DNA from 3 places in the Delftia sp. Lp-1 genome. Region 1 is predicted to be linked to each of the others. Evidence: predicted binding sites of a transcription regulator. Region 1 holds the regulator's gene; each other region holds the start of a gene.

What was found. The regulator HrcA, encoded in region 1, represses chaperone genes, less so after heat shock. The targets are predictions, from matches to a motif close to TTAGCACTCNNNNNNNNNGAGTGCTAA.
Region 2: the regulator HrcA is predicted to act here: its motif matches at 6,921-6,947, upstream of LGR64_RS01685 (co-chaperone GroES).
Region 3: the regulator HrcA is predicted to act here: its motif matches at 6,104-6,130, upstream of rpoH (RNA polymerase sigma factor RpoH).

What each region holds. Positions count from the first base shown of each region.
Region 1 covers NZ_JAJALJ010000001.1:689,868-700,218, forward strand. Annotated here, with positions in the region: gene creD (cell envelope integrity protein CreD) at 1-113, opposite strand, end outside; gene creC (two-component system sensor histidine kinase CreC) at 224-1,684, opposite strand; gene creB (two-component system response regulator CreB) at 1,701-2,420, opposite strand; gene rapZ (RNase adapter RapZ) at 2,451-3,353, opposite strand; gene recN (DNA repair protein RecN) at 3,358-5,133, opposite strand; gene LGR64_RS03020 (NAD kinase) at 5,136-6,032, opposite strand; gene hrcA (heat-inducible transcriptional repressor HrcA) at 6,063-7,067, shown strand; tRNA gene LGR64_RS03030 (tRNA-Ile) at 7,135-7,213, shown strand; tRNA gene LGR64_RS03035 (tRNA-Arg) at 7,391-7,467, shown strand; gene LGR64_RS03040 (CHASE2 and HATPase_c domain-containing protein) at 7,542-9,911, opposite strand; gene LGR64_RS03045 (FecR domain-containing protein) at 9,939-10,351, opposite strand, start outside.
Region 2 covers NZ_JAJALJ010000001.1:385,425-395,775, reverse strand. Annotated here, with positions in the region: gene LGR64_RS01720 (efflux RND transporter permease subunit) at 1-1,728, opposite strand, end outside; gene LGR64_RS01715 (efflux RND transporter periplasmic adaptor subunit) at 1,721-2,890, opposite strand; gene LGR64_RS01710 (TetR/AcrR family transcriptional regulator) at 2,967-3,584, opposite strand; gene LGR64_RS01705 (efflux transporter outer membrane subunit) at 3,674-5,173, shown strand; gene LGR64_RS01700 (hypothetical protein) at 5,314-5,640, shown strand; gene LGR64_RS01695 (nuclear transport factor 2 family protein) at 5,712-6,179, opposite strand; gene LGR64_RS01690 (TetR/AcrR family transcriptional regulator) at 6,265-6,849, shown strand; gene LGR64_RS01685 (co-chaperone GroES) at 7,035-7,325, shown strand; gene groL (chaperonin GroEL) at 7,372-9,015, shown strand; gene LGR64_RS01675 (aminotransferase-like domain-containing protein) at 9,125-10,351, opposite strand, start outside.
Region 3 covers NZ_JAJALJ010000002.1:163,782-174,132, reverse strand. Annotated here, with positions in the region: gene LGR64_RS17475 (MmgE/PrpD family protein) at 1-927, opposite strand, end outside; gene LGR64_RS17470 (acetate--CoA ligase family protein) at 999-3,101, opposite strand; gene LGR64_RS17465 (enoyl-CoA hydratase/isomerase family protein) at 3,106-3,897, opposite strand; gene LGR64_RS17460 (tripartite tricarboxylate transporter substrate binding protein) at 3,931-4,908, opposite strand; gene LGR64_RS17455 (IclR family transcriptional regulator) at 5,185-5,973, shown strand; gene rpoH (RNA polymerase sigma factor RpoH) at 6,161-7,105, shown strand; gene LGR64_RS17445 (Bug family tripartite tricarboxylate transporter substrate binding protein) at 7,203-8,195, shown strand; gene LGR64_RS17440 (sterol desaturase family protein) at 8,215-8,961, shown strand; gene LGR64_RS17435 (fatty acid desaturase) at 8,958-9,893, shown strand; gene LGR64_RS17430 (3-oxoacyl-[acyl-carrier-protein] synthase III C-terminal domain-containing protein) at 9,909-10,351, shown strand, end outside.

The DNA.
Region 1 (10,351 bases):
TCGCGGTTGCGTATGCGGTCCCGCACCACGTCGTGTATCAGGCCCAGGCCCAGCATCAAAAGGCCCAGCATGACCAGCAGGGCCACGCCTTTGGCAAGCAGTCGGTTCTTCATTCCACATCCCGTTCGTTGATCGTGGACGCAGTCTGGGCGGGGGCTGTGTGGCCGAAATGAAGTGTGTGAAGCGGGTGTGAAGTCGGATTCGCAGGGTCGATAGGAGGGCGTCAGTGTGCCCGCAGTGGCCAGTTCAGCGTGACACGCAGCCCGGGGTGGGCGTTGGTGGCCTGCATGCTGCCGCCGTGCAGCAGCATGATGCGCAGCACGATGGACAGGCCCAGTCCCGTGCCGCTGCGCTCCCCGTTGGGGCGGGGGGTGGTGAAAAAGCGCTCGCCCAGCCGGCCGAGTAGCGCCTCGGGCACGCCGGGGCCGTGGTCGCGCACGCTGACGCGGCCGGGCTCCAGGTCCACGTGGATGCTGCTGCCCTCGGGGGCGAAGTCGATGGCGTTGCTGAGCAGGTTGCTCAGGGCCAGCACCACCAGGTCCTGCTCCCAGGGGCCACTGCTGTTCTGGCCTTGCAGAACCAGCTGGATGCGGCGCTGGTGCGCTGCGCTGTGGACTTGCGCCATGGCCTGTTCGGCACAGGCCTGCAGGCTGCAAGCCGTGTGCGCGTGCAGGGCGCGGCGCTGCTCCAGCTGGCTCAGGCGCAGCAACTGGTCCACGAGGTTTTGCAGGCGCTGGCACTGGTCCACCACCTGGCGCGCGAACAGTTCGCGGTCGGCCGGGGGCAGGTCTTCCTGCAGCAGCTCGCCTGCGCCACGGATGGCAGCCACGGGGCTCTTGAGCTCGTGCGTGAGGGCGCGCACATAGCCTTCGATGTAGTCGCGCCCTTCCAGGCGGCTGCGCATGTTCTCCATGGCGCGGGCCAGTTCGCCCAGCTCGCCGGGCATGCGCGGGGCTTCGGGCATGGGGGGCGCCGTGGTGGGCGAGGCGGCCTCGTTGAGCGTGGGCGCCTGTACCTGCTGGGCATAGCTGCGCAGGCGCCGCACATGGATGACCAGCCACCAGGTGACGGCAAAGCCCACGCCGGCCGACAGCAGCAGGAACAGCAGGCCGCCGCGCAGCATCTTGCTTTCCGCGCTGTCCACGATCTTCTGCACCGAGTGGGCGGGCTTGGAGGCGGTGAGCACGCCCGCCACGCGGCCATCGAGCATGATGGGTGCCGAGACATACATGACGCTGCTGGCCTCGTCGTTCTGCACCTCGCGCGTGGTGCGTGCGCCGTATTCGCCGCGCAGCGTGCGGTACACGTCGCGCCAGCGCGAGTAGTCGGCACCCTGGTCCATCCCGGCCGAGTCGAACAGCACCAGGCCCTTCTGGTCCGTGACGGTGACGCGCATGTCCAGGCTGGTCTTGCGCGTGTCCCAGATCCAGACCTTGACGGTCTGGTTGGCATAGGCCTGCATGTGGTGCGCGAAGCGGCTGTCGGCGGGGCTTTGCTGCAGCACGCCGCTGGCCATGTCGTCGCTGGCCAGCGCGGCCAGGGCGTAGGCGGTCTCGACCAGCGTGTCCTCGGTCACCTTGCGCACGCTGGGCTTGACTTCGACCATGAAGACGCGCAGCACGAAGAATGCGGCCAGGCCGTTGATGACGAAAAAGGCGAAGAACAGCCGCAGTCCGAGGCGCATGGCGTGCTGCGGTGGCTCAGCCCGGCAGCGTCAGGCTGTAGCCCATGCCGCGGTGGGTGGTGATGAAGTCCTGCTGCGGCGCCTGGGCGCGCAGCTTGGCGCGCAGGGTCTTGACGTGCGTATCCACGGTGCGGTCCGTGCTGTCGCTGTCCTGGCCCCAGATGCTGTCGAGCAGGAACTCGCGGCTGAGGATGCGCCCGGGGCGCTCCAGCAGGCAGCGCAGCAACTGGTACTCGCGCCGCGTCAGCTCCAGGGGCACGCCCTGCATGCGCACGCGCTGGCCTTGCGTATCGATGCTGAACAGGGCATCGGCCGGCGCTGCACTGGCCGTTGGCGCGGGCTGCAGGCGCTGCGCACGGCGCAGCAGGGCGCGGGTGCGGGCCACCAGCTCGCGCGGGCTGAAGGGCTTGGTCAGGTAGTCGTCGGCGCCCAGCTCCAGGCCCAGCACGCGGTCCATTTCCTCGCCGCGTGCGCTGAGCACCAGCAGCGGCACGGCGGCGCCGGCCTGGCGCAGCTCGCGGCACCAGTCCAGGCCGTTGCCGTCGGGCAGGCCCACGTCCAGCAGCAGGGCATCAGGCGGCTGCGCCTGCCATTGCGCGCGTGCATCGGCCAGTTGCAGGCAGTGGCGCACGGCAATGCCGTCACGCTCCAGCGCATAGCAGACGGTGCGCGCGATGGCGGGGTCGTCCTCCACCAGCAACACACGCGGAGCGTTCGTCATCGGCATGCCTTGCATCGCAGTATTCCGGGAGCGGACCCTGGCGCTTCAGACGTCGTGCGCAAGCAAGTCGGCAGGCTTGAGCGTGGGCCGGCTGTCCAGCGAGCGGTGCCGGCACAGCGTGGGCCAGCGCGGGGCGAAGTGCCGCGCCAGTTCCTCGACCAGGAAGACCGAGCGGTGCTGGCCCCCCGTGCAGCCGATGGCCACGGTGACATAGCTGCGGTGGTTGCTGGCCATCATGTCCAGCCAGGACTCCAGGAACTGCTGGATGTCGCGCCGCATCTGGTCCACGCCGGGCTGCTGGCGCAGGAACTCGGCCACGGGCGCGTCCATGCCGGTCAGCGGGCGCAGCTGGGGTTCGTAGTGCGGGTTGGGCAGCATGCGCACATCGAACACATAGTCGGAATCCGAGGGCAGGCCGTGCTTGAAGCCGAAGGACTGGAAGACCAGGGTCATCTGGCCCACCGGGGCCGCAATCAGCTCCTTGATATAGCTTTGCAGCTGGGACGAGCGCAGGTGGCTGGTGTCGATGACATGCGACTTCTCGCGCAGGTCGCCCAGCAGCTCGCGCTCGGTTTCTATGTCCTGGACCAGGGCGCGGCGGCCTTCGGCGACCGGCCCCTGCGACAGCGGATGGCGGCGCCGGGTTTCGGAGAAGCGCCGCACCAGGGTGCCCGTGGTGGCGTCCAGAAAGACCAGGTGGGGCACGACGCCCTGGCGCTGCAGCCGTTCCAGCTGGCCGGGCAGGTGGGGCAGTCCGCCGGCGCTGCGCGCATCCATGGCGATGGCCACCTTGTTGCTGTGGCGGCCATGCTCCAGTTCGACGAAGGCGGACAGCAGCTCGGGGGGCAGGTTGTCCACGCAGTAGTAGCCGGCATCCTCCAGCGCATGCAGGGCGACGGATTTGCCCGATCCGGACATCCCGGTGATCAGCACGATCTCAAGCGACATGGCATCAGCCTCCATTGGTGTTGCGCGCGCCGTTGGCCGCGCGTCCCGGCTTGGACCGTGTGCGGTCGGCATCGGCCTGTGGCCGCTGCCGGCCGGCCCGTCGCGGGGGTGGGCGGGGCGCGGGTGCCTGGCGCGCCATGGCCAGCATTTCGCGGGCATGGGCCATCGTGGTTTCGGACTGGCGCTCGCCACCGAGCATGCGCGCCAGCTCGGCCTCGCGTGCGGCGCTGTCCAGCGGCTGCACGGTGCTGAGCGTGCCTTGCCTGGCGCGCTGCTTGGCCACCAGGTAGTGCTGGTCGGCGCAGGCGGCAACCTGCGGCAGGTGGGTGACGGACAGCACCTGCCGCGATCGGCCCAGTGCGTGCATGAGGCGGCCCACGGTTTCGGCGACGGCGCCGCCCACGCCCGAGTCCACCTCGTCGAAGATCAGCGTGCCGGCCTCGCCCAGCTCGCTGGTGGTCACGGCAATCGCCAGCGAAATGCGCGACAGCTCGCCGCCCGACGCCACCTTGGCAATCGGCTTGGGACTGGCGCCCGGGTGGCCGGCAACCAGAAAGGCCACGCTGTCCACGCCAAAGGCACCGGGGGAGTCGGCCGTGGACAGGGCGGCCTCGAACAGGCCGCCTTCCATGCCCAGGCCCTGCATGGCCTGGGTGATGGCGCGCGACAGGCGTGGCGCAGCCAGTGCGCGCTGCTGCGACAGCATCCGGGCGCTTGCCTGGTAGTGCTGCTGCGCCGATTGCTCGGCGGCATGCAGGGCCTCGATGTCCACGGCGGCGTCCAGCTGCTGCAGTTCCTGGCGCCATCCGGCCAGCAGCGCCGGCAGTTCATCGGGCGTGCGGCGGTAGCGGCGCGCCAGCTGCATCCACAGCGACAGGCGCTCATCGAGTTCGGCCAGGCGCTCGGGGTCCAGGTCGGCGCGGCGCAGATAGCTTTGCAGCGAATGGCGCGCATCCTGCGCCTGGGCCATGCATGAGGCCAGCACGTCGGCAATGTTCTGGAAGTCGGGCTCCAGGTGTTCCTGGTTCTGGATCAGGTGGCTGGCGCGGCCCAGCGGAGTGATCACGCCGGCCTCATCGTCCTCCAGCATCTGCAGCGTGGTCTGGGCGGTGTCGATCAGGGTCTGGGCATGGGACAGGCGCGTGTGCTGGGCATTGAGCTCGTCCCACTCGTCGGCCTGCGGGGCCAGCTTGTCGAGTTCGGTGATCTGCCACTGCAGCCGCTCGCGCTCGCGCTGCAGGCTGTCCTGGGCGGATTGCGCATGCTGCAGCGCCTGCCGGGCCTGGGACCAACGGCCCCAGCAGCCCTGGACCTCGCGGCTGTCGATGCCCGCATAGGCGTCCAGCAGCGCGCGTGCTGCGTCGGGCCGCGTGAGGCTTTGCCAGGCATGCTGGCCGTGGATGTCGATCAACTGCTCACCCAGGGCGCGCAGCTGCGTGGCCGTGGCTGGTGTGCCGTTGATCCAGGCGCGGCTGCGGCCCTGGGTGTCCACCGTGCGCCGCAGCAGCAGGCTGCTGTCCTCGCAGGCCAGGCCTGCGGCCTCCAGCCAGGGGCGCAGCCGCGCGCAGCCGTCGAACTCCACGCAGATATCGGCCTGGGTGCAGCCTTCGCGCACCACGTCGGCGTCGGCGCGGGCGCCCAGGGCCAGCTGCAATGCGTCGATCAGGATGGATTTGCCGGCGCCGGTCTCGCCGGTCAGCACGGTGAAGCCCGCATGCCAGTCCAGATCCAGGGCCTGCACGATCACGAAGTCGCGCAGCACGATGCGCTTGAGCGCCATGGTCAGGCGCCTCCCTCGTTCCAGCCCAGTTTCTTGCGCAGCGTGGCGAAGTAGTTCCAGCCCTTGGGATGCAGAAAGCGCACGCTGTGGTGGGCGCGGCTCACGAGGATGCGGTCGCCGTGCTGCAGCGAGGCCAGGGACTGCATGTCGAAATTGGCGCTGACATCGCGCCCGGCCACGACTTCGATCGTGACCTCGTTGGCGTCGGACAGCACGATGGGGCGGTTGGACAGGTTGTGCGGCGCAATGGGTGCCATGACCCAGGCGGGGATGGAAGGGTGCATCATCGGCCCGCCAGCGGACAGGGCATAGGCCGTGGAGCCCGTGGGCGTGGCCACGATCAGGCCGTCGGCGCGCTGGTTGGAGACAAAGCGGCCGCCCACCTCGATGCGCAGCTCCACCATGCCCGAGGTGCCGCCGCGGTTGACCACCACGTCGTTCATGGCCAAGGCCTCGAACACGCACTGGCCGTCGCGGATCACGCGGGCGCACATCAGGGGGCGCAGGTCCTCCTCGTATTCGCCCTGCAGCATGGGCGTGAGCGTGGCCTCGAAGTCCTCCAGCGCGATGTCGGTGACAAAGCCCAGGCGGCCCTGGTTCACCCCGATCAGGGGCGTTCCGTATTGCGCCAGGTGCCGGCTCACGCCGAGCATGGTGCCGTCGCCGCCGACGACCAGGCCCAGGTCGCAATGCCTGCCCAGGCCATCGACATCGAGGGTGGGGTAGTCTGTGAGCCCTGCGTGCAGGGCCGATTGGGTATCAAGCACGACTTCGCAGCCCTGGCGCCTGAGGAAGTCCGCAATGCGCTCAAGCGCGTTGCTGGCATTCTCGGACGGGGCGCTTGCGCTGGGAGCGTGGTACTTCCCGATCAAGGCAACGTGGCGAAACGTGGACGTCATTTCTGGAAATTACATCATTAAAATCATCACATGCTCGACGAACGTGCCAAGTTGTTGCTCAAAGCGCTGATCGAGCGTTATATCGCTGACGGCCAGCCTGTGGGCTCGCGAACCCTGTCGCGTGCGTCGGGGCTTGAATTGTCGCCTGCCACGATACGCAATGTGATGGCTGACCTCGAAGACCTGGGGTTGATCATCAGCCCGCACACCTCGGCGGGCCGCATTCCGACCGCCCGGGGCTACCGGCTGTTCGTGGACACCATGCTCACTGCAGACCGTGCCGATATCGTGACGCCCGAGCTCGCGCCCGAGCAGCCGCAGAAAGTCATCGCCAACGCCGCCAACCTGCTGTCCAGCCTTTCCCAGTTCGTGGGCGTGGTGCTGGTGCCGCGCCGCACCTCGGTGTTCAAGCACATCGAATTCGTGCGGCTGTCGGAGCGGCGCTTTCTGGTCATCATCGTATCGCCCGACGGTGACGTGCAAAACCGCGTCATCTTCACCGACGTGGACTACTCGGCCTCGCAGCTGATCGAAGCCTCCAACTTCCTCAACAGCCACTACGCGGGCCTGGCGATGGAAGAGGTGCGCGAGCGCCTCAAGGGCGAGGTGGAGCTGCTGCGCGGCGAGGTGGCCACGCTCATGCAGGCGGCCGTCAACATCGGCACGGAAGCGATGACCAGCGCCCAGGAGGACGTGGTCATCGCGGGCGAGCGCAACCTGCTGTCGGTCAGCGATTTCTCCAGCGACATGGGCAATCTGCGCCGCGCCTTCGACCTGTTCGAGCAAAAGACCCAGATCCTCAGGCTGCTGGATTTTTCCAGCCAGGCGGAAGGCGTGCGCATCTACATCGGCGGTGAAAGCCAGGTCGTGCCTTTCGAGGAGCTGTCCGTGGTCAGCGCGCCCTACGAGCTCGATGGCAAGGTGGTGGGCACGCTGGGCGTGATCGGGCCCACCCGCATGCACTACGACCGCATGATCCAGATCGTGGACATCACCTCCAAGCTCGTCAGCAATGCGCTGAGTCACAAGCGCTGAGTCCTGCGGGTTAGGCTCTACAATAGTTGTTTGCCATGGACTGCATCCGTGCTGCCTTGGTGAATCAGGGGCCTTAGCTCATGCTTGGTTAGAGCAGCGGACTCATAATCCGTTGGTGCCCAGTTCGACTCTGGGAGGCCCTACCATCCATTGGTATGAAAAGCCTGCCGCCTTTCCGGGCGGCAGGCTTTTTTGCTGGGCGCACGGCTGCCGCATGGCATGCCATCGCCCGGTTGCCAGGGAATGCGGTCGCCGGGTTTTTTGCAGAAATATGGCGCTTTTGTCCGGGAGCCCCAAAACCCGCTGCTACAATGCGAAGCGTTGCGGCTGTAGCTCAGCTGGATAGAGTACTTGGCTACGAACCAAGGGGTCGTGGGTTCGATTCCTGCCAGCCGCACCAAAAAACGCAAAGCCCTGAAGTTGAAAGACTTCAGGGCTTTTTCGTTTTCCGCATCTGCATCCCTGAAATGCCAGTCAGGCCTTTTCTGCTTTCGGCAGCACGATGCTGAAGGCGCTGCCCTGGCCGGGCGTGCTTTCTATCTCAAGCCGCCCGCCATGGCGGGCGGCCACGGTGCGCACAAAGGCCAGGCCCAGGCCCACGCCGTCGAGGTGCTGGTGATGGTCCAGGCGCTCGAACGGCTGGCTCAGCCGGGCGACGGCCTGCCCATCCATGCCGGGCCCGTGGTCCCGGATCGTGATGCGGCAATGGCCTGTGTCCTGCTGCAGCAGGCATTGCACCGTGGCGGGGTTTGCCTGATCTGCGCGCGCTCCGTACTTGATGGCGTTGCCGATCAGGTTGACGGCCGCGCGGTGGAGCATGCCCGCATCGCCCAGCACGGGGCATTCCTGTTCGGGCAGGTGGAACTCCAGCTGCACGTGGGCCGCAGAGGCCTGGGCCCAGCAGCTTTCCACGGCCTGGTCCAGCACCAGGCCCAGGTCCAGCCGCTCCCGGCGCAGCGCCTGCTGCTGGGCGCGTGCCAGGTGCACGAAATCGTCGGCCAGCTGCAGGGAGGCCTGGGCATAGCCTTCGATGCGCGGCAGCAGGAGGCCGAGGTCGGGCGCCTGTACGGCGCCGCGCTGCATCTCCAGCAAGGTGATGATGGACGCCACAGGCGCCCGGATATCGTGCGAGATGAACTGCATGGCCAGATCGCGCTGGGCCTGGGCGCTGCGCAGATCGCTGATATCGACCAGGGTGATCAGCCAGCCCGTGGTGGGCGGTGCCTCGAAGGTCTGGGTCAGCAGCATCAGGCTGCGTCCCATGGGGTCGCGCCCCTCGCTGCTGGGCGGCAGGCCGTGGGTGGCAAGTGTCTCGGGCGTGAGCAAGGGCTGGCCGGCGGATGCGCCGGCTGCCGTCTCCAGTGCCCGCAGACCATCGAGCAGCCGGGGCAGGGCATCGCCGGCCCTGAGGCCATGCCCCAGGCTGCGCGCATAGGCGTGGGCTGCGGCATTGGCCAGCAGCACATGGCCCTGCCGGTCGCAGACAAAGGTGGGCGAGGGCAGCTGGCGCAGGCTTTCGCTGACGAAATGGTGCAGGGCGCGCAGTTGGCGCGAAGCCTGCTCCACGGCCGCGATGCGCTGGTCCAGCAGGTCGCCGCCCAGGCGCAGCGCGGTGGGCAGGCCCTGCCCCTGCAGGTCGCGCAGCTCCAGCGCCAGAAAGCGCGCGGCGGCGCGCAGGCGCAGCCAGCTCCATAGCGGATAGGCCAGGGCCAGGCCCAGCAGGCCGGCTGCAGGCGCCGTCTGCACCTGCCACAGGCGCGGTGCAAGCCCGGCCAGCGAAAGGCAGGCCAGGGCCAGCAGCGCGCAGGCCAGCATGCCGCCCGACGGGCCCAGCCAGGCCAGGGCCAGCAGGGCCAGCAGCACGGCTGCCGCATTGAGCGCGCGGTTGAGCGTGGCCGACGCGGGATGCACATGCGAGCCCTGCAGGCTGCCGTTGAGCACATGGGCCAGCATCTCCACGCTGGAGATGGGCCGCGCGCTGGTGCCCAGCGGTGCGGTGAAGCGGCTGCCCAGGCCGGTGGCCGTCGTGCCGATGAGCACGTATTTGCCGCGGAATGCCGCTGCAGGAATGCGGCCGCGCAGCACGTCGATGTAGGAGTAGGTGGTGAAGGGCGAGCGGTCCCTGGCGCCTTGCTCCGGCCTGGCCTGTGCAAAGGCAATGATCTCCTGCTGGCGGCGTTGCCAGGAGGGTGCGTCGGGGTCCATGGGCGGCACGGGCTCCGGGCGGGCGCATGCGCGGCCGTTCTCGCCCACGCAGTGCAGGGCCAGCGCCATGTGCCACCAGGGCTGCTGCGCACTGCCTTCTATGGCATGGAAGCCACGCACCGCGCCATCGGCGTCCACGGGCAGCTGGGTATGGCCCAGCGCCGCTGCGGCCTGTGCGAAGGCCGGCAGCGGGCCGCTGCCTGGCGCCACGGGCAAGACGGTGCGGCCGCTGCGCTGCAGAACGCGCGCCAGCAGCAGGTCGTCGCCGGGGTAGTCCAGGTCTTCCTCGCTGAGCATCACGTCCAGGCCTATGGCGCGCGGCGGTGCCTGGCTGATGCGTTCCAGCAGGCCGGCGTGCAGTGCGCGGCGCCAGGGCCAGCGGCCAATGGCGTCGATGCTGGCATCGTCGATGGCGACGATGACGATGTCCTGCGATGCCTTGGGCCGGTGCAGCCAGCTGGCCGTGTCCTGGACGAAGCCGTTGATGCGGTCGAGCTGCCCGTCGCCGCCGAGCCAGAACACCAGGGACAGCAGGCCCGCCGCCAGCAGCAGCCAGTCCCGCCGCAGTCCACGGCCACGCGCAGGCGCTGGCTGCGCCGGCGTGGCGGGGCTGTCAGGCAGGGGCGGCTGGGTGGACAAGCGCGGTCAGGGAATGAACAGGCACGGCTACTGGCGCTGCAGGCGCTCTCCGTTGCCCGAATGCATCATCTCGCCGCTGGCATCGACGATCCAGCTGCCGGTGCGGAACTGGCGCGCGGCCGAGAAGTCGCTGCGCAGGCCGTTGGCATCCTCGATCTGCAGGCGCAGGTAGTAGCTGCCTGCGGGCAGGTCCTCGGTGCTCCATTGCGGCTGGTCGGTCCAGAGGTCCACCAGCGGCGCGGTGAACTCCTGGTCGCGCGCCACCATCACGTGGTAGCGCTGGCCGGGCTCGCCGCTCCAGCGAATCTGGCGGCTGCCTTCGGCCGGTCCGTCGCCCATCTGCAGCGCGCTGGCCGAGGGCTGGGGAGGAACGGCCGCCAGTTGCATGGCCTGGGCTGCGGCAAACGGGCCCTGGTCGGGCTGTCCATCGGCCAGCGTGC
Region 2 (10,351 bases), 300 kb from region 1:
CGTCTGGCCGATGGAGGTGCCGTAGGGCATCTGCACCTCGACCATCACCTCGGGCCGGTCGGAGATGGGGAAGAACTGCTTCTTCACGATGGACATGCCCAGCACGGAAGCCACCATGAGCCCGCCCACGACTGCAGCCACCATGCCCTTGCGGGCGATCACCTTGCCCAGCACGCGCCGCAGGCGCTCGTAGCGGGGCGTGCCATACATCGCCGCATGTCCGCCTTCGACCTTCTTGAGAGGGGGCAGCATCTTCACGCCGAGATAGGGCGTGAACACCACGGCCACCACCCAGGACGCAATGAGCGCGATGCCGACGATCCAGAACATGTTGCTGGTGTACTCGCCTGCAGCGGAGCGGGCGAACCCGTTGGGCATGAAGCCCACCGCCGTCACCAGCGTTCCGGACAGCATGGGCGCCGCGGTATGGCTCCAGGCGTAGGCGGACGCGGCCACGCGGTCGTAGCCCTCTTCCATCTTCACCACCATCATCTCGATGGCGATGATGGCGTCGTCCACCAGCAGGCCCAGCGCAAGGATCAGCGAGCCGAGCGTGATGCGGTCGAAATTCTTTCCCGTCGCGGCCATGATGATGAACACGGCCGCCAGCGTCAGCGGCACGGCCGCAGCCACCACCACGCCAACGCGCCAGCCCATGCTGGCGAAGCACACCACCAGCACGACCAGCAGCGCGGCCAGGAACTTGAGCATGAACTCATCGACGGCGGCGCTGATGTTCACGGCCTGGTCCGTCACCTTGGTCAGGCCCATGCCCAGCGGCATGTCTGCATTGATGGCGCCCACCTCCCGGTCCAGCGCCTTGCCCAGATCCAGCCCGTTCCAGCCGTCGCGCATGACGACGCCCAGCAGCAAGGCCGGCTCCGCACCGTTGCGGATGATGAAGGTCGAGGGATCTTCGTAGCCGCGCTGGACGGTGGCGATGTCGGACAGCTTGACCGTGCGGCCCTGGGCCACGATGGGCGTGTCGCGGATCTTCTGCAGCGCGTCGAACGCCCCGTCGATGCGGATGAACACCTGGGGTCCCTGGGTCTCCACCGACCCGGCAGGCGTGAGTGCGTTCTGGTTGTTCAATGCCGCGAAGACGTCCTGCGGACTGATGCCCAGCGTGGCCAGGCGCTCGTGCGAGAACTCCACGTAGATCCGCTCGGATTGCTCGCCGACGATGTTGACCTTCTTGACGCCCGGCACATGCAAAAGACGCTGGCGCAAGGCTTCGGCATCGCGCACCAGCGCCCGGGGCTCCTCGCCGCGCGCCTTGAGGGCGTAGATCGCAAAGGTCACGTCGGCGTACTCGTCGTTCACCATCGGGCCGATCACGCCCGCCGGCAGGTTGCGGGCCTCGTCACCGAGCTTCTTGCGGGCCTGGTAGAACTCCTCCTGCACCTCGCCGGGGGGCGTGGAGTCGAGCAGGGTCAGCGTGGTGAAGGCCAGCCCCGGCCTGACGAAGGTTTCGGTGCGGTCATACCAGCGCAGCTCCTGCAGGCGCTTTTCCAGCTTCTCTGCCACCTGGTCCTGCATTTCCTGCGGGGTGGCGCCAGGCCAGGCCGTGATGATCGTCATGACCTTGACGGTGAAGGCCGGATCTTCCGCCCGGCCCAGCTTCAGGAAGGCAAAGACACCCGTCAGCGAAATCAGCAGGATCAGGAACAGCGTGATGGAGCGCTCACGGACGGCAAGCGCCGATAGGTTGAAACGGCCTTCACTCACGGGACGCTCCCGTGGACACGGAGGACGCCGTGGACGTTGTTGCCGTTGAAGGCGCCGGCGCCTCGCTGTCCAGTCGCACCTGCGCGCCCTCGCTCAGCAAATGCGCGCCGAGCGCGACGATCCGCTCCCCCAAGCCGAGCGCACCCACCACCTGGGCATTGCCGTCCTGCACCTGAACCACGGTGACGGGCTGGCGCCTCACCTGATCGCCCTGCACCACCCAGACAGCGGCGCCCTTGCCCTCATCGAGGATGGCGCCGATGGGGACCTGCAGGGTTGCCTTGCCCGCTGTCGATGTCGATGTAGATGTCGCTGTCGATGTCCCGCCAATCCTGAGCGTGACCGTGCTGCCCAGCGGGGCGCTGGCCGCCGCGCCGGCGTCCAGCACATAGCGGGCCTCAAAGGTGCGGGTGGCCCGGTCGGCCACATCGGACAGCTGGCGCAGTCTGGCGGGGATGACCACATCCTCCCTGCCGAACAGGCGGGCCTGGGCCGCCGAGCCCAGCGCGGGGCGCAGTGTTTCGGGCAACTGGACGACCGCTTCGCGCCTGCCAGCATGGGCGAGGCGCACGACCACCTGGCCGGCACTGACGACTTGGCCAGGCTCGGCAAGTGTTTCCATCACGATGCCATCGGCATCGGCCAGCAGTTCGGCGTAGCGGCTGGCGTTCAGCGCTGCGGCGGCCTGCGCTTCGGCCGCCCTGAGCTGGGCGCGGGCGGCATCTGCGGCCGCCTTGATCTGTTCATGGGCCAAGGCCGAAACGGCACCCGTTCCCTGCAGGTCACGGTAGCGCTGCTCCTCGTCGCTGGCCTGCTGCGCACGTGCCCTGGCGGCTGCGACGGCCTCCTGCTGGGCATTGGCGGCCAGCTTCAGGTCCACCGGGTCGAGGCGCAGCAATGCCTGGCCGCGCCTGACCGTCTGGCCTGTATCCACCAGGCGCTCCAGCACCTTGCCGGCCACGCGAAATCCAAGATCGCCCTGCACCCTGGCCGCGATGGTGCCGGTGAAGACGCGCTCGGAAGAATGGCCTGGCGCTACCAGGGTGGTGCGAACGAGGGGTGGCTGGGTGCGCGGATCCGGCGGCGTGCTTTTGCCGCAGGCTGCGAGTGCAAGTGACAGTGCGCCGACAGCGGCGATGGACAGATGGCGGTGCCGAAGCATGAGGGGTCCCGATCAATGAGCAGGACCCGATTCTGTGATTGGTGACCATTTATGTCAATGGTCACAACTGCGGATTTTAGGGCGACAGGCTTCTCAGCACCAATCCGGCCAGTTGTGCGGGCGCCTCATCCGCATGGTCGAGGCTGTGCTGCAGCATCACCGGGTTCAGGTAGGGAAGCATGACCAGGAAGATGGCGCGCCCGGTTTCATCCAGCGGCGTCTTGCGCTCGAAGTCGCCCCGCTGGCGCCCGGCATCGAGTATCTGCAGCAGCAGCTGATGCATGCGTTCCTCATAGGCCTGCGCTGCCTGCCAGCGCTCGGCCGACGCCGAAATGGCGATCTCGTACAGCTTGCGGTCTTCGGAGAAAAGCCGCAGCGTGACAGCGACGATCGCCTTGAACAGGCGCCGCAGCTGCTCGGGAGGCGCATCCGTGCTGGCGACGGCCTGGCGGATCTCCGCCTCCATCTCCATCAGGCAGTTGGAACAGATCATCTCGCCGATGACCTGCTTGGACTCGAAGAACTTGTAGATGTAGGCCTTGGAAAAGCCGATGGCCTTGGCAAGGTCGGACACCGTGGTTTTCTCGTAGCCGTAGCGGCTGAAATGCTCTTTCGCCGCAGTCACGATCTGTTGCCGGACATCGTGTTCGACCGGGCCGCGCGCAGAGGTCGGATAGACGTTGGTGGTGCTCATGCGGCCTAGCTTACTCCATCAAAAAAATACTATGCAAGTGACCATTTTGGAATATAGTCACAGTGTCACCACGCTTCTGACTGTTGAACATGCCGCGTCTTGCCGCCCCCGTCTTTCTGATGCTCGCCAGCCTCTGTGCAGGGTGTGCGGTAGGCCCTGACTACCAGCCGCCCGCCACGGCCCTGCCCCAGACCTACATGGGCAGCCGCGTTCTGGGTGAGACCAAGCCGCCCTCGCCGGCCTCCTCCACGGACCTTGCAGCCTGGTGGGCAGCCTTTGGCGATCCGCAGATGGCGCGCCTCGTCACGGCGGCACTGCAGCAAAACCTGGATGTTGCCCAGGCCGCTGGCCGCGTGCTTCAGGCACGCGCCGGGCTGGATGCGGCGGCAGCCGCCCTGCTGCCGTCGGCCCAGATCTCGGCGCAAACGGCCAGGAGCTATCAGTCGGTCGAGACTCCGCTGGGCCGGGTGCTCGACTCCATGCCGGGGTTCGATCGCTACGGCAGCGCCCAGGAGGCCAACCTCGGAGCCAGCTGGGAGCTTGATCTCTTCGGCGGCCTGCGCAGGGCCAGGCAGGCCTCCCTGGCCGAGTACCAGGCATCGGAAGCCGGCGCCACTGCCGTGCGGCTCGCGGTGGCCGCACAGACTGCGGACACCTATATCCAGATTCGCGGCCTGCAGGCGCGGCTGGCAGTGGCACGCTCGCAAGTGCAAACCCAGCAGCAACTGCGCTCCATCGTCGAACTGCGGTTTGGCAAAGGACTGGCATCAGAGCTTCAATTGCGCCAGGTCGAGGGGGCGCTTGCGCGGGCGCAAGCGACCATCCCGCCGCTGGAGACCGCGCTCGAGGCCGCGCTCAACGCCATGGACGTGATGCTGGCCACGGCACCCGGCACGCACCGGGCAGAGCTGGCCGATCCCCGCCCGGTCCCCGTGCTGCCAACCCTTTCCCTGGCAGAGGCGCCCGGCGATCTGCTGCGGCGACGCCCGGACCTCATCGCGGCGGAGCGGCGCCTGGCAGCGTCGAACGCACGCATCGGCGTGGCGATTGCCGAGTACTACCCGAAGCTGTCGATCAGCGGCCTGATCGGCAGCGCCACCTCCATCTCCGCGGGCAATCTCTTCAGCGCCGGCGCGTCGCAGGCAACCGTTGTGGGCGGCCTGCGCTGGCGGCTGTTCGACTTCGGTCGCATCAACGCACAGATCCAACAGGCGCAGGCACAGGAGGCGGAAAGCCTTGCCGCCTATCGCCAGTCGGTACTGCGCGCCACGGAAGAAGTGGAGAACGCCCTGGTGTCTCAGGACAAGCGGCAGGAGCTGATGGCCGTGCTCGCCAGGGGTGCGGATGCGCTCACGCGGGCCCGGCAGGCCGCAGGCGCCGCCTACGACAAGGGCGTGGTCAGCCTGATCGAGGTACTGCAGGCGGATGAAAGCCTGCTGGGCGTGCTGGATGCACAGGCGCAGGCCCGGATGGAGTCGGCGCGATCGACGGTCGCGATCTTCAAGGCGCTGGGCGGCGGCTGGACGCCGGAGCCTTCCAGGGCAGTGGCAGCCGCCAGCCACGGTCTGCCCGCCAGCGTTGCCCGCTGAACCTGCCACTTCCCGAAAGGAGCCCCCTTTCCACACAGCAAAGAAACCGAACACCCCTGCGGGACATGCGGCCCAAGCGACCTGCCCAAGCAGGCGGCCGAAGCCATGGCCCGGCTCCACCAACCCCCATCCGTCAAACCATGTCAAACACAACCCTCTCCCCCACCGTTGCTGCAGCCGCACGCCTCCTGAAGCCGGCGCTTGCGGCCATCGCCTTCTCGACCTGCTTCGCAGCCCATTCGCAGCCGCAAGACGCCTCGGCAGCCACATCGGACGCAGCGCTTTCCCGCGCCGAAGTCATCGCCGATCTCGCACTCTGGCGCCGCGCCGGATTGGACCGCCATGCGGAGATATCGATCTCCTACGGAGTCGAAACGCAGGAATATCGGGCCGCATACCAGGAGTACCTGCGTCTTCGCAACAGCGAGGCGTTTCAGGCGGAGGTCCGCAAGGCGTTGAGTCGGTAAGGCGGAGCTCCTCCCCGCCCAGGCCATCGCGGCAGCGGCCGGCTACCTAGGGACGTGGCCCGGGGCTTTGCCTACAGGCCCAGGTCGGACAGCCCGGGGTGGTCATCGGGGCGACGGCCCAGCGGCCAGTGGAACTTGCGCTCCGACTCCTGGATGGGCATGTCGTTGATGCATGCGAAGCGTCGGCGCATGAGACCGTCGGCCTCGAATTCCCAGTTCTCGTTGCCGTACGACCGGAACCAGTTCCCGGCATCGTCGTGCCACTCATAGGCGTAGCGGACTGCGATCCGGTTTTCCGCGTACAGCCAAAGCTCCTTGATCAGCCGGTAGTCCAGCTCCTTCTTCCACTTTCTCTCAAGAAGGGCCTGGGCCTCGGCGCGGCTGTTGGCGAACTCCGCCCGGTTGCGCCATTTCGTGTCGGGGGTATAGGCCATCGCGACCTTGGCCGCATCGCGTGTGTTCCACCCATCCTCGGCCAGACGGACCTTTTGGACGGCGCTTGCGAGAGAGAACGGGGGCAGGGGTGGGCGAGTTTCCATGATGTGACCTTTTGAAGAGATGTAGAACGATCTGTCTACATGCGCCACTCTAACGGAGGTGGAACGATCTGTCTACAATGTCTTCATGAAAACTTCCGAGCCATCTCTCGAGTCATTGCCGCCCCGCGAGCGCATCCTGGTGGCAGCCCATGGCCTCTTCTACGCAGAGGGCATCCGGGCCACGGGTGTGGACCGGATCATCGAGCGGTCGTCGGTCAGCAAAGTCACCTTCTACCGCCAGTACGCCAGCAAGGACGACCTGATCCGCGCGTACCTCGACTACCGCCATGAGCGGTGGATTTCCTGGTTCCAGGCCAGCCTGGCGCAGGCGACTGACGCTGGCTCGCCAGCGTTGGATGCCCTGTCCGCCACCCTCAGGAGCTGGTTCGGCCAGCCCGACTTTCGGGGCTGCGCCTTTCTCAACGCCGCTGCCGAACTGGGCTCGTCCGACCCTGAGATCCTGGCGACGGTCCGGCGGCACAAGCAGGAAATGTCGTCCGTGCTGGATCGCCTGTTCGGTGGCCATCCCGTGTCCGTGGGCGCTGCGCTCACCCTGGTGGCGGATGGCGCCATCGTTCATGCGCAGATGGGTCAGCCGATCGATGAAGTCATGGAGAACTTCAAGGCAGCGGCCGAGGGGGTTGTGAATCTGCCCCTGCCCTTGCGCTAGTGCCGCACCGGGTGTGCCGTCTTGCGGCACATCGACCCTACCCCTTGAATCCTGGCCGAATTGCCTTATTATTAGCACTCGTTGGGCATGAGTGCTAACAGTCCTCTGTCCCACATTGCTTCGAATGTCGGCCCGCCGGGCCGGCAAGTCTTTGTTTCAACTTTGTTGATGATTTAGGAGTTGGTATGAACCTGCGTCCCCTGCACGATCGCGTGATCGTGAAGCGCCTCGAGAACGAAACCAAGACGGCTTCGGGCATCGTGATCCCCGAGAATGCCGCCGAGAAGCCCGACCAGGGCGAAGTGCTGGCAGTGGGCCCCGGCAAGAAGAACGACAAGGGCGAAGTGATCGCTCTGAACGTGAAGGTCGGCGACCGCGTTCTGTTCGGCAAGTACAGCGGCCAGACCGTCAAGGTCCATGGCGACGAACTGCTGGTGATGAAGGAAGACGACCTGTTCGCAGTCGTCGAAAAGTAATCCGCGCTTCGAAACCGCACTTTCCAACTGAATCCGGAGAATTGAAATGGCAGCAAAAGACGTAGTTTTCGGCGGCGAAGCACGCGCCCGCATGGTTGAAGGCGTGAACATCCTGGCCAACGCGGTCAAGGTCACCCTGGGCCCCAAGGGCCGCAACGTGGTACTGGAGCGCTCCTTCGGCGCCCCCACCGTGACCAAGGACGGTGTCTCGGTCGCCAAGGAAATCGAACTCAAGGACAAGCTGCAGAACATGGGCGCCCAGCTCGTGAAGGAAGTGGCCTCCAAGACCAACGACATCGCCGGTGACGGCACGACCACCGCCACCGTGCTGGCACAGGCCATCGTCCGCGAAGGCACCAAGTACGTGGCCGCCGGCCTGAACCCCATGGACCTCAAGCGCGGCATCGACAAGGCTGTCGCCGCCCTGGTGGACGAGCTGAAGAAGCAATCCAAGGCCACCACCACCTCCAAGGAAATCGCCCAGGTCGGCTCGATCTCCGCCAACTCCGACGAATCCGTGGGCAGCATCATTGCCGAAGCCATGGACAAGGTCGGCAAGGAAGGCGTGATCACCGTTGAAGAAGGCAAGTCGCTGGCCAACGAACTCGACGTCGTCGAGGGCATGCAGTTCGACCGCGGCTACCTGTCGCCCTACTTCATCAACAACCCTGAAAAGCAGGTTGCCCTGCTGGACAACCCCTTCGTGCTGCTGTTCGACAAGAAGATCAGCAACATCCGTGACCTGCTGCCCACGCTGGAAGCCGTGGCAAAGGCCGGCCGTCCCCTGCTGATCATTGCAGAAGACGTCGAAGGCGAAGCCCTGGCAACGCTGGTGGTCAACACCATCCGCGGCATCCTGAAGGTTGTGGCTGTCAAGGCTCCTGGCTTCGGCGACCGCCGCAAGGCCATGCTGGAAGACATCGCCATCCTGACGGGCGGCAAGGTCATCGCTGAAGAAGTGGGCCTGGCGCTGGACAAGGTGACCCTGGAAGACCTGGGCCAGGCAGTGCGCATCGAAATCGGCAAGGAAAACACCACCATCATCGACGGTGCTGGCCAAGCTGCTGAAATCGAAGCCCGCGTCAAGCAGATCCGCATCCAGATCGAAGAAGCCACCAGCGACTACGACCGCGAAAAGCTGCAAGAGCGCGTGGCCAAGCTGGCTGGCGGCGTTGCCGTGATCAAGGTTGGCGCTGCCACCGAAGTCGAGATGAAGGAAAAGAAGGCCCGCGTTGAAGACGCCCTGCACGCTACCCGCGCTGCTGTGGAAGAAGGCATCGTGGCCGGCGGCGGCGTGGCTCTGCTGCGTGCCAAGCAAGCCGTGGGCGACCTGAAGACCGGCGATGCCGAGCAAGACGCCGGCATCAAGCTGATCATGAAGGCCATCGAAGCGCCCCTGCGCGAAATCGTGGCCAACGCCGGTGGCGAGCCCTCGGTGGTGGTCAACGCCGTGCTGAACGGCTCGGGCAACTACGGCTTCAACGCTGCCAACGACACCTACGGCGACATGCTGGAAATGGGTATCCTGGACCCGACCAAGGTGACGCGTACGGCCCTGCAGAACGCCGCTTCCGTGGCATCGCTGCTGCTGACGACCGAAGCCATGATCGCCGAGTCTCCCAAGGCTGAAGGCGGCCCTGCCATGCCCGACATGGGCGGCATGGGTGGCATGGGCGGCATGGGCATGTAATTGCCCGCCGCAACCGGGCAGGCCTTGCGCCATACCCGGTTTGCCCAGCAAGACAAAGGCCGCCCTCGGGCGGCCTTTGTCATTGCATGAACGCTTTTGCCGATGTCTTTCAGGACACGGCCTGGCCCCAGGCCCGGCCCAGGCGTGCCACGGCCTCGGTGATCTGGGGCACGGTGGGCGCCGCATACGACAGGCGCATGCACAGGCCGGCCTTGTCTGCCGCATCGGCCGGGAAGAAGGCCTTGCCCGGCACATAGAGCACGCCCTGCTCCACCGCTGCCGTGAACAGCGCACGGGCCAGGGCCTGGGAATCGCCCGCAAGCCGCTGCGGCGGCAGCAGCTGGGCCCAGACGAACATGCCCCCCGCAGGCCGCACGAAGCGGATCTGATCGCCCAGGGCCGACTGCATGCCAGAGCACAGCGCATCCATGCGCGCCGCGTACTCGGCGCAGGCCTGGGCCAGTTGGGGCGCATAGCGGCCCGAGCGCAGATAGTGCGCGGCGATCATCTGCGCCAGCGGCGAGGTGCACAGATCGGCCGTCTGCTTGGCGATGGTGCAGCGGCGCAGCAATTGGGCGTCGGCCAGCATCCAGCCGATGCGCAGCGCAGGCGCCACGGTCTTGGACAGGCTGGACAGGTAGACCACGGGATTGGCCTGGGCGCCGCACAGCGCCAGGCCCGTTTCGTAGATCGACGGTTCGCGCTGGCCGGCAAAGCGCAGCTCGCCATAGGGATCGTCCTCGACGATGACAAAGCCATGCTGGCGCGCCAGCTCCACCAGGGCCGTGCGCCGCGCCGCGGGCAGCAGGGTGCCGCCCGGGTTGGAGAAGTTGGGCACGGTATAGAGCAGCTTGGGGGCACGCGCATGGGGCCACTGCGCCAGCAGGCGGGCCAGGGCCTCGGTGTCCAGGCCCTGCTCGTCCGTGGGCACGGCAACGACCTGTGCCTGGGCCAGCTTCAGGGTCTGCAGCGTGGCCGGGTAGGCGGGCACTTCGACCAGCACCGGATCGCCGGGCTCGACCAGCACCTTGACCAGCAGGTCGAAGGCCTGCTGCGAGCCCGTGGTCACGATCATGTCGGCCGGCGTGCAGGCAATGCCGCGCGTGGCGCACAGCGCGGCCAGGGCTTCGCGCAGCGCAAGCTGGCCTTCGCTGGCGCCGTACTGCAGGCTGGTGGCGGCATCCTGCTGCAGCGCGGCCATGGCGGCCTGCTGCAAACCTTCGGCATCGAACAGGCTGGGCGAGGGATAGCCTCCGGCCAGCGAGAGCATGCCGGGACGGCTCAGGTAGGGAAACAGCTCGCGGATCGGCGAGCCTTCGGGCTGTGCGAACAGCGG
Region 3 (10,351 bases), on a different contig from region 1:
GTAGCAGGCGATATCCAGGGCCGGGCCATAGGTGGCCACGGCCACGCTGCAGATGTCGTCCGCCCGCAGGGCATGCTGGCTGCGCAAGGCCAGCGCGGCGTCGATGGCGGCGAACGTATGGCCGCAGCCGACGTGGTTCTTGAAGGTGAGCCGGGTGATGTGGAAGTCCCTGCCCAACGTCGCACCGATGTCTGACCAGTCGGGTCCGTCGCTGACTGCGCGGCCCAGGCCCAGTTCTCCATCCAGCACGTCCAGCGATCCCGTCACCCCCTGGTGCGCAAGCTGCGCGGCCAGCAGGCCGGCCTCCGCTGCGCGCCCGGCATGCAGGGGCTTGGACATCGAATCCATGCGAAATGCCTGCTGCAAACCCGCAGAGAAGGTGGCCGCCGTGGCCAGTGCATGGGCGAATTGCCCTGCATCCAGCCGCAGCGCATACCCTGCGGCCGCCGCTGCCCCGAAGACGCCCACGGTGCCGGTGTTGTGCCAGAAGCGGTAGTGGGCCCGGCCCAGGGTCACGCCGATGCGGGTGGAAACCTCATAGCCCAGCACCACGGCACGCAGGAAGTCCAGGCCACTGGCCCCTGCCTGCTGGCTTGCCGCCAACGCCGCCGCAATGGTTGCGGCCCCGGGGTGGTACATGGCATCGCGGAAGCTGTCGTCCACCTCGGCGGCATGGGCCGCCGAACCGTTGAACAGTGCCGCCGCCCGCGCCGTGGCCATGCGGCCGTTTCCAAGCCGGCAGGAGCCGCGGTCCAGGTCCTCGGCAAGCACCTGCTCCAACTGTGCAAGAGGGGCCGCGCCCAGGCCCGGGAACAAAGCGGCATACCAGTCGATCACGGCACGCTTGGCATGGTGGATGACGGCTTCGGGAAGCTCGGTACGGTGGTATTGAGCGGCAAACTGCCCGAACACTTCGGTCGCATGCATGCGTGGTCTCCTTGGATTGGCCCTCAATGAGGCCGTCTTTTTTTGGAAGAAATGTGCAGTACCTGGCGCCCTCAGGCCAGAACCAGCACACCATCGGCAGCGCACACGCCCTGGCCCTGCGGCAGCACGAACACCGGGTTGATCTCCGCTTCGATCACGCGGTCGCCCAGCCGGGCGGCCATCGCAGAGAACGCGACGATGGCATGGGCCAGCGCATCGACATCGGCCCTGGGCCGGCCGCGAAAGCCGTCCAGCAGCGGCCAGGTCTTGAGCTCCCTGGCCATCTCCAGGGAGTCAGACAGGCTCAGCACCCCCAGCTGAGAGCCGTCGTCCGGCAGCAATCGCAGCGTGGTGTCCTGGAACAGCTCGGCCGTCACGCCTCCCATGCCCAGCATCACGGCGGTACCCAGCGCATCCTTGTGCAGGCCAAGAATCAGCTCGGTGCCACCGGCCACCATCTGCTGCACCAGGAACCGGTCCGGGCGCACGCCCGCCCTGGCCTGCACGTCGTCCACCATCGCGCCCAACCGGGCACCTATGGTTTCCGCCGTCAGGCCGACGGCGACACCGCCCACATCGCTCTTGTGCGTGATCCGGGACGAAAGGATCTTGAGCACCACCCGGCCGCCCAGTTCGCGCGCGGCGGCTTCGGCCTCTTCGGCGGTGCGCACCACACGCTCGGCCGCGCACGGCACGCCGAAACGGCGGAAAACGGCCTTGGCCTGCGCTTCATCGAGGCAGCCAACGGGCAGATCCGGTTCCTGCAGGGTGTCCTTGCCGACGACCAGCTCGGAAGGCGCACCCTGGAAGCCATTGACGCGCAGCATGCCCGCCAGCGCGGCGGTGCAGCTTTCCGCCGCAGCGAAGGCCGGCACGCCGCGTTGCGTGAGCAGCGCGCCGATCTCCGGCGCATGCGGGCTGACGTAGGCCAGCACCGGCTTGTCGGAGTGGGGGAGGCACTCCTGGATGGCACCGGCCAGCAGCTCGGGCATGGCCAGGCTGGAGGAGCCGACGATGATCACCAGCGCGTCGTAGCTGGGGCTTGCCAGCAAGGCATTGATGGCGCCGCGCAGCAGGTCGGGACGCAGGCCCGCAAGGGTCACGTCGATGGGGTTGCGGTCCAGCACGGCCTCGCTGCCGGTCTGCAGCGCGCGCAGTGCGTCGGCGGTCGCCTGGTCAGGGGCCGGCGTGTCGAATCCGGCCACGCCCAGATCGTCCGACACCAGGGTGCCCGCACCGCCGGTGGAAGTCAGGATGGCGATGCGCTTGCCGCGCAGCCTGCGGCCCGTGGCCAGCGCAGCGGGCACGTCCAGCAGGTCGGCAAAGCTTTGCGCACGGATCACGCCGACCTGCCGGAACAGCGCGTCGTACATGCGATCCGCACCGGCCATGGCGCCCGTGTGCGATACGGCGGCCTTGGCGCCGGCCTCGGAGCGGCCGATCTTGAAGGCCACCACGGGCTTGCCGGCACGCGCGGCCTTCAGGCAGGCGGCACGGAACCTGGCGGGATTGCGCACCGTCTCCACATACAGCGCGATCACCTTGGTGGCCGGGTCATCGGCCAGGTGGTCTATGAAGTCGGCCAGTTCCAGATCCACTTCGTTGCTGGTGGAGATGAGCTTGGACAGCCCGATGCCACGCGCGGCGGCGCGCGACAGCAGCGAGCCCAGGATGCCGCCGCTTTGCGAGACGACACCGATGCCTCCGACGGGGAACTCGTCCATCTCCAGCGCGCCCGAGGGCGACAGCACGATCCGGTCGGTCAGGTTGACCAGCCCGATGGTGTTGGGCCCCAGCAGGCGCATGCTGCCGGCCGCCTCGATCAGCTGCCGCTGGCGGTGCGCCCCGTCCTCGCCCGTTTCCGTATAGCCGCTGGCCAGCACGATGGCTGCCGCGCAGCCCAGCGCCGACAGCTCCCTGACGGCCTGGTGCGCACGCTCGGCGCCCAGCAGCACGACGGCCACATCAGGCACTTCAGGCAACGAGGCCACATCGGGGTAGCAGGCCAGATCGCCAATGCGCTCCACGCGCGGATTGACGGGAAGAATGCGGCCGGCAAACCCGTGCTTTTGCAGGTAGGCCACCGGACGGCCCGTGGTTTTCTTCAGGTCGGCAGAGGCGCCTATGACGGCGACACTGCGCGGCGACAGCAGCTTGGCAATGGCTTCGCTCATGGCATCACTCCTTGCCGGCTGTCTTGGCCAGGAAGGCCTCCACCGATGCGCGGTGTTCACTGCTGGTGTAGCAGATGCCCTGGGCCTGGCTGCCCTGGGCGAAGACATCGTGCGAAGACAGCTCGAAGCTCTGGTTCAGGATGGTCTTGGTCAATGCCAGCGCGGTGGAAGAAGCCGAGGACAGCTCGCGCGCCCAGGCCTGGGCCTCTGCCACCAAGGTCTCGGCACTGGCCTGGCGGTCCACGATGCCCAGGGCCAGGGCTTCCGGCAGCTTGACCTGGCGCCCCGTGAAGATCAGCTCCTTGGCCTTGGCCAGGCCCACACGGCGCGGCAGGAAGTACATGCCCCCGCCGTCCGGGATGATGCCGCGCAGCACATAGCTCCACGCGAAGCTGGCCCATTCGCTGGCGATCACGAAGTCGCAGGCCAGCGCCGTGTCTGCCCCCAGGCCCGAAGCCGCGCCGTTGACGGCGGCGATCACGGGCTTGGGCATGGTGTGCAGCAGGGCCTGGACATGGTGCACGCGCTGCTGGCGTTGCCAGCCGTTGAAGCCCACCTCGCCCGCGGGAGCATTCATGCGCCTTTGCATTCCGGCAATGTCCCCGCCTGCGCAAAATCCCTTGCCCGCGCCTGTCAGCACCAGAGCCTTGATGGCCTTGTCTGCCGCCACGCGCTCCAGGGCATCGATGAACTCGGTGCGCATGTCGTCACTCATGGCGTTGCGCTTGTCGGGGCGGTTCAGGGTCACGGTCGCCACCGCATCGGCGACATTCAGTTGGATCAGTTCGTAGTTCATGGCGTGCTTTGAAAGCGATCGCAGCCAGTGCGATCAATCGGGATGGATGTTGTTTTGCTTGACGATCTGCGCCCAGCGCTTTTCCTCGGCCTGCACATAGGTGTCCAGTTCCGCCGCAGGTCCTGCATTGACCATCAGGCCCTCGTGCTCCAGCTTGCGAACGAACTCCGGCGAGCGGGCCGCCTTGCGGGCCGCGGCGTTCAGGCGATCGATCACGGCGGCAGGTGTGGCGGCCGGCGCGTACAGGCCGTACCAGCTCTCGACGCGGTAGCCCGGGACGGTGACGGCGATGGGTGGCACGTTCTTGAAGGCCGCAGACGGCTCGGCCGTGGTGACCCCCAGCACGCGCAGCTTGCCGTTGTCGATGAAGGTGGATACCGCCGCCGCCGTGGCAAACATCATGTCCACCTGCCCGCCCATGAGATCGGTGAGCGCCGGGCCTGCGCCGCGGTAGGGCACATGGGTGAGCCTGACCTTGGCAAGGTTGGCAAACAGCTCGCCCGCCAGATGCGCCGAAGTCCCGGCGCCCTGCGAGGCATAGGTCAGCTTGTCGGGACTGGCCTTGGCGGCGGCCATCACGTCCGCCACCGTCTTGTACGGGCTGGCGGCGGGCACCACCAGCACGTTGGGGCCGCGCCCGATCAGGATCACCGGAGCAAAGGCCTTGTTGCTCCCGTACGGCAGCTTGGCCTGCAACGCCGGATTGACGGCGTGCGCGAACGAAGCCACGACCACGGAATATCCGTCCGGCGCACTCTTGGCAACGTTGTCGGTGCCGATGATCGTGCCGGCACCGGGCTTGTTGTCCACGATGACGGGCTGGCCCAGGTCCTTGGCCATCTCGGCCCCCAGCGTGCGGGCGATCAGGTCCGTTCCACCGCCTGGCGCAAAGGGCACGACGAGGCGCACGGGCTTTTCCGGGAACGCTGCAGATGCTGCGCTGCAGACAGTCGCGAGCACGGCAATGAACGCAATGGCCCTTGCACAACGGCGGGCGGCGAAACTGGGCATGGTGTGTCTCCTGGTTCTATGGACAGAGGTCCGGTCACTGCGCCAGCGTTGCGATGACGCTGGCGACTGGCTTGTGAAAGCTTAGGGAAACGCACCGCACTTGTGACCCCCCATGTTCCAACCAGTGAAATTCCAAAGCGAGCGCGCCAGAGCCTGCGGCTGCATTTCCCTTGCATTCGGTGGAATACTTGGCTTCCCTCAGGCGCCCATACCCGGACAGGAAGAACACAGCTTTCGACACCGGGGCATGCGCGTTCTCCCACCAGCGGCAGCACCATGACGAACAGGCGATCCCCCATCCTCCATGACAAGCCGGGACAGTCCCCGAGCAACCGCTCCCTGGAAAGAGGCGTCGAAATACTCCGTGCGTTCAGGCCCGGCTCGGAACTGCTGGGCAACAGCGACCTGGCGGAACGCACCGGCCTGTCCAAGGCCACGGTCACCCGGCTGACGCAGACCCTGGTGGGCTGCGGCATGCTGCAGGCCGACCACCCAAGCCGGGCCTTTCGCCTGGCCCCGGCGGTCCTGAGCCTGGCGCACGCCATGCGCACGGGCTCGACGGTGCTGTCGATTGCGGCGCCCCTGATGCGCACCCTCGCCGAGACACGCAGGATCAACGTGGGCCTGGCATGTCCCGACCGGGACGAGATGGTCTACCTGGAATCCATCCGCTACAACCGCCGGATCGTGCTCAGGCATGTGGTCTCGGGGCAGCGTGTTCCCATGGAACTGACGTCGCTGGGGCGCGCCTACCTGGCGGCGGCGCCATCGGCCAGGCGCAAGGCATTGCTCGACAGCTTCAGGCTCAAGAGGGGCGCCCAATGGCCTGCGCTGGAGCAGCAGATCCAGGCGGCGATCAAGTCCGTGAGAAGCCAAGGCTTCTGCGCCGCATCGTGGCAGCCGGAAGTGGTTGCGCTGGCCACGCCGCTGGTGACACCCGATGCCATCTATGTCCTGAACTGCAGCGTCTCCACCACGGAGCCTTTGCCGGCCATCGTGCAGGAGCTGCACCCGGCCTTGCTGCAACTGGGCCGGCAGATTGAAAGCCTGCTGGAAAAACTGTAATGCTCTCCCAGCAATATGCGCCCACCGCTGGCAAGCAGGGTTTCCAAAAATCGCTCAGACTAGGCACAAACGACTTTTGTGCACTCCAAAAATGAGTGCAACCGTCTGAAAAACCCACGGAACTTTGGCTTTAGCACTCGGTCATAACGAGTGCTAATATGAAGGAATGGAAGAAAGGAACTCTGCAATGACAAACGCCTCCGGCTCCATTGCGACCACCTTGGCACCCGCTAACCCCTGGGCCCTGGTGCCGCCTCTGGGCAATTTGGATGCCTACATTTCCGCGGTCAACCGCCTGCCCATGCTCACCCTTGAGGAAGAGCAGGACTACGCCCGCAAGCTCAAAGAACACAGCGATCTGGACGCCGCAGGGCGTCTGGTGATGTCCCACCTGCGCCTGGTGGTGTCCATCTCGCGCCAGTACCTGGGCTACGGCCTGCCGCACGGCGACCTGATCCAGGAAGGCAACGTGGGCCTGATGAAGGCCGTCAAGCGCTTCGACCCCGATCAGAACGTGCGCCTGGTGAGCTACGCCATGCACTGGATCAAGGCCGAGATCCACGAGTACATCCTCAAGAACTGGCGCATGGTCAAGGTCGCCACGACCAAGGCCCAGCGCAAGCTGTTCTTCAACCTGCGCTCGATGAAGCAGGGCCTGAAGTCCGACGCCGCCATGGCCGAGGACGGCGCCATGCTGCGTGACACGCTGACCTCGGGCGAGATCGACGCCGTGGCCGAGAAGCTCAACGTCAAGCGCGAAGAAGTCATGGAGATGGAAACGCGCCTGGCCGGTGGCGACGTGCTGCTGGACCCCTCGCCCAGCGACGATGGCGAGCAGGCCTTCGGCCCCATCGCCTACCTGGCCGATGGCGCACACGAACCCACGGCCATGATCGAGTCGCGCCAGCGCGACCAACTGGCCACCGACGGCATTGCCATGGCGCTGGATTCGCTGGACGACCGCAGCCGCCGCATCGTCGAGGAGCGCTGGCTCAAGGTCAACGATGACGGCTCGGGCGGCATGACGCTGCATGAGCTGGCCGCCGTGTATGGCGTGAGCGCCGAGCGCATTCGCCAGATCGAGGTGGCTGCCATGAAGAAGATGAAGAAGGCCCTGGCCGAGTTCGCCTGACAGCCTGACGACCTGGGCTGACAGGCCGCTTCACGACAAACCCGGATAATCTCCGGGTTTTTTATTGTCCGCAGCCTTTGCGGCCCCCACGTACCCCATGCCCGCCAGCGCCATCTCGCCACTACGCCGCCTCTTCGCCAATGCCTTGGCCACCGCCCTGGCCTCGGCCCTGCTGCCTTGCGCTGCCGTGGCGGGCGACAACTGGCCCAGCAAGCCGCTGCACCTGATCGTCGGCTTTCCCGCAGGATCTTCCCCGGACCTCACGGCGCGCGCACTGGCCGAGCCCCTGGAAAAGCGCCTGGGCCAGCCCGTCATCGTCGAGAACAAGGTGGGCGCAGGCGGCAACATCGCAGGCGAGCAGGTGGCCCGTGCGCGCGACGGCCATACCTTCAGCGTAATGATCAACGGCAACCTGACGATTGCCCGCCTGCTCAACCCCGCCGTGCGCTACGACCCTGTGAAGGACCTGCAGCCCGTCAGCCTGATCGGCGTGGCGCCCCTGGTGCTGGTGGCACCGGCCGGCGCGCCCGAGGGCCGGGCCTTCCTGGAGGCCGCTGCCCAGGCCGGCAGCCGCTGGAGCTACGGTTCCCCAGGCGTGGGCACGGTGGGCCACCTGGGCATGGAGCTGCTCAAGAGCCGCTCCGCGCTCAGGCCCGAACACATTCCCTACCCCGGCTATCCGCAGGTGTTCAACGCCATCCAGGGGGGCGACCTGCAGCTGTCCATGCTGCCGCCCGCACTGGCCATGGCCCAGGTGCAGGCCGGCAAGCTGCGCGGCGTGGCCGTGACCTCGGCCGCGCGCAGTCCGCTGGCGCCGGGACTGCCCAGCCTCAAGGAGCTGGGCGTGGGGGATTTCGATCTGGAGATCTGGAACGCCGTGGCCGCGCCCAAGGCCATGCCCGTCGCCCATGTGCAGAAGCTGGCCGAAGCGGTCAGCGAGATCGTGCGCTCGCCCGAGATGCGTGCACGCCTGGCCGCCCAGGGCTGGCAGGCTGTCGGCAGCTCACCCGAGGGCCTGGCCCTGCGCATACGCCAGGATGTGACGGCACTGGGCCGCATCATCCGCGAACAGGGAATCCACGCGCAATGACGTGCTCGATCACACTGCCATGACCGCTGCCCAAGCATTCACCGAACTCAACGCCTGGCAGGTCATGGCCTGGGGCCTGCTCTTCTTCGGCGTGCTGTACACGGCCGGCGGCTGGGGCATGACGGCGCTCACGCGCTGGCTGCAGCGGCGCGGCGTGGGCCGCGTGCTGGACACGCGCCCGCTCAAGCCCGACCAGTTGCGCCGCGAATGGCGCCAGTCGCTGCATTCGGTGCTGATCTTCGGCATCGGCATGATCGTGCCCTGGGGCCTTCTGCAATTGGGTTGGGCGCGGCTGGAGCCCGATGCAGGCCCCTGGCGCATTGCCATCGAAATCGTGGTGCTGCTGATCTGGAACGATGTGCATTTCTGGATCAACCACCGCCTGCTGCATACGCGGCTGCTGGGGCGCTTTCATGGTGACCACCATCGCTCCATCGTCACCACGCCGTGGTCCACCTACAGCTTCCATCCCATCGAGGCGCTGATGCTGGGCAACGTCATCCTGCTGCCCATGGTGGTGCATGACTTCAGCTTCTGGTCGCTGGCCTCGGTGCCGGTACTCAGCCTGCTGCTGAACGTCATAGGCCACTCCAACTATGACTTCTTTCCCGGGGTGTCCGACACGCATGCGCTGGCCGCCAGCCGGCGCCACCATCTGCACCATGCCCGGCCCAATGGCAACTACGGCTTTGCGCTGGCCTTCATGGACCGGCTGATGCGCACGCGCGTGGCACTGCCCGCCACGGCCCGGCCCAGGACGGAATGAGCCGACCGCCTGCTCGCCACGTCCAGCCACGGCTGCCCCGGCTGCGCCACTGGCGCGACCTGCAGTCGCTGGCCTATCTGGTGGCGCTGCCGCTGATCGTGTGGTGGCAGTGGCGGCATGGCTGGAACCTGTGGCTCTACGGGATCGAGCTGTTCCTCACGCTGGGCGTGGGCGTCATCCACCACAACCACACGCATTTGCGCATGTGGCGCGGGCGCTGGGCCAACCGCATCACCGACTACTGGCTAACCCTGCTGCAGGGCCACCCGACCTTTGTGTTCTGGCCCGCCCATGTGGCCAACCACCACCGCTTCCGCCACGGCCCGCGCGACACGGCACGCACCTACCGCTTCGGCGGCGACCACAACCATCTGCTGGGCTACCTGCTCCACCCGCTGCAGGCCGGCTGGGTGCTGTACCCGCTGTTCCTGCGCTGGCTGGGCCAGCTGCGGCGGCATTGGCCCGGCGCCTTTCGCTACTGCATGGGCCAGTACCTGCTGTGGCTGGGCAGCTGGGCACTGCTGCTGTCGCTGGATTGGCAAAAGGCCTTGCTGCTGGTGATCGTTCCCCAGTTGCATGGCCTGCACTGGCTGCTGGCCACCAACTACCTGCAGCACGCCCATGCCGATGGCCGGCCGCTGACGCGCGGCCAGCGGATGGACAGCGCCACGCCACTGAACTACGCGCGCAATTTCGAGGGCTGGGTCAATCCGCTGCTGTTCAACATCGGGCTGCACACGGCCCACCACGAGCGGCCCCAGGCCCACTGGTCCGAGCTCACGCGCCTGCACAGCGAACACTACCGCCAGCGCGTGGCACCTGCGCTCAACGAAGGCGGACTGCTACCCTACATGGCCCGCGTCTTCGTGCTCGGCACGGTCTGGCCGCCGGCGCGCACGCGTGCGCAAATGCCTCCCGGAACATACGACTGATACGACCCTGAACCCATGCCCGTCGCCTATTCCAACGTCTATCTGCATGCCGCAGGCATGTTCCTGCCCGGTGAACCCGTGGACAACGCAGGCATGGATGCCTACGTGGCGCCGCTCAACCGCCTGTCCGAGCGCCTCAAGCGCCGCATCCTGGCCGAGAACGGCATTGTCCAGCGCCACTACGCCATAGACGCCGAAGGCCGCACCGTCCACAGCAACACGGCCATGGCCGCCCAGGCCATCCATGACTGCCTGGCACAGGCCGGGCGTGCGCTGGGCGATGTCGGCTTCCTGGCCAGCGGCTCGTCGGGCGGCGATGCGCTCATGCCCGGCTTTGCCAACATGATCCAGGGCGAGATGGCCGCGCCGCCCATGGAGACCCTATCCGTGCACGGCGTCTGCGCCGCCAGCGTGGGCGCGCTGCAGGCAGCGGCCCAGGCCGTGGACCGTGCGCCAGA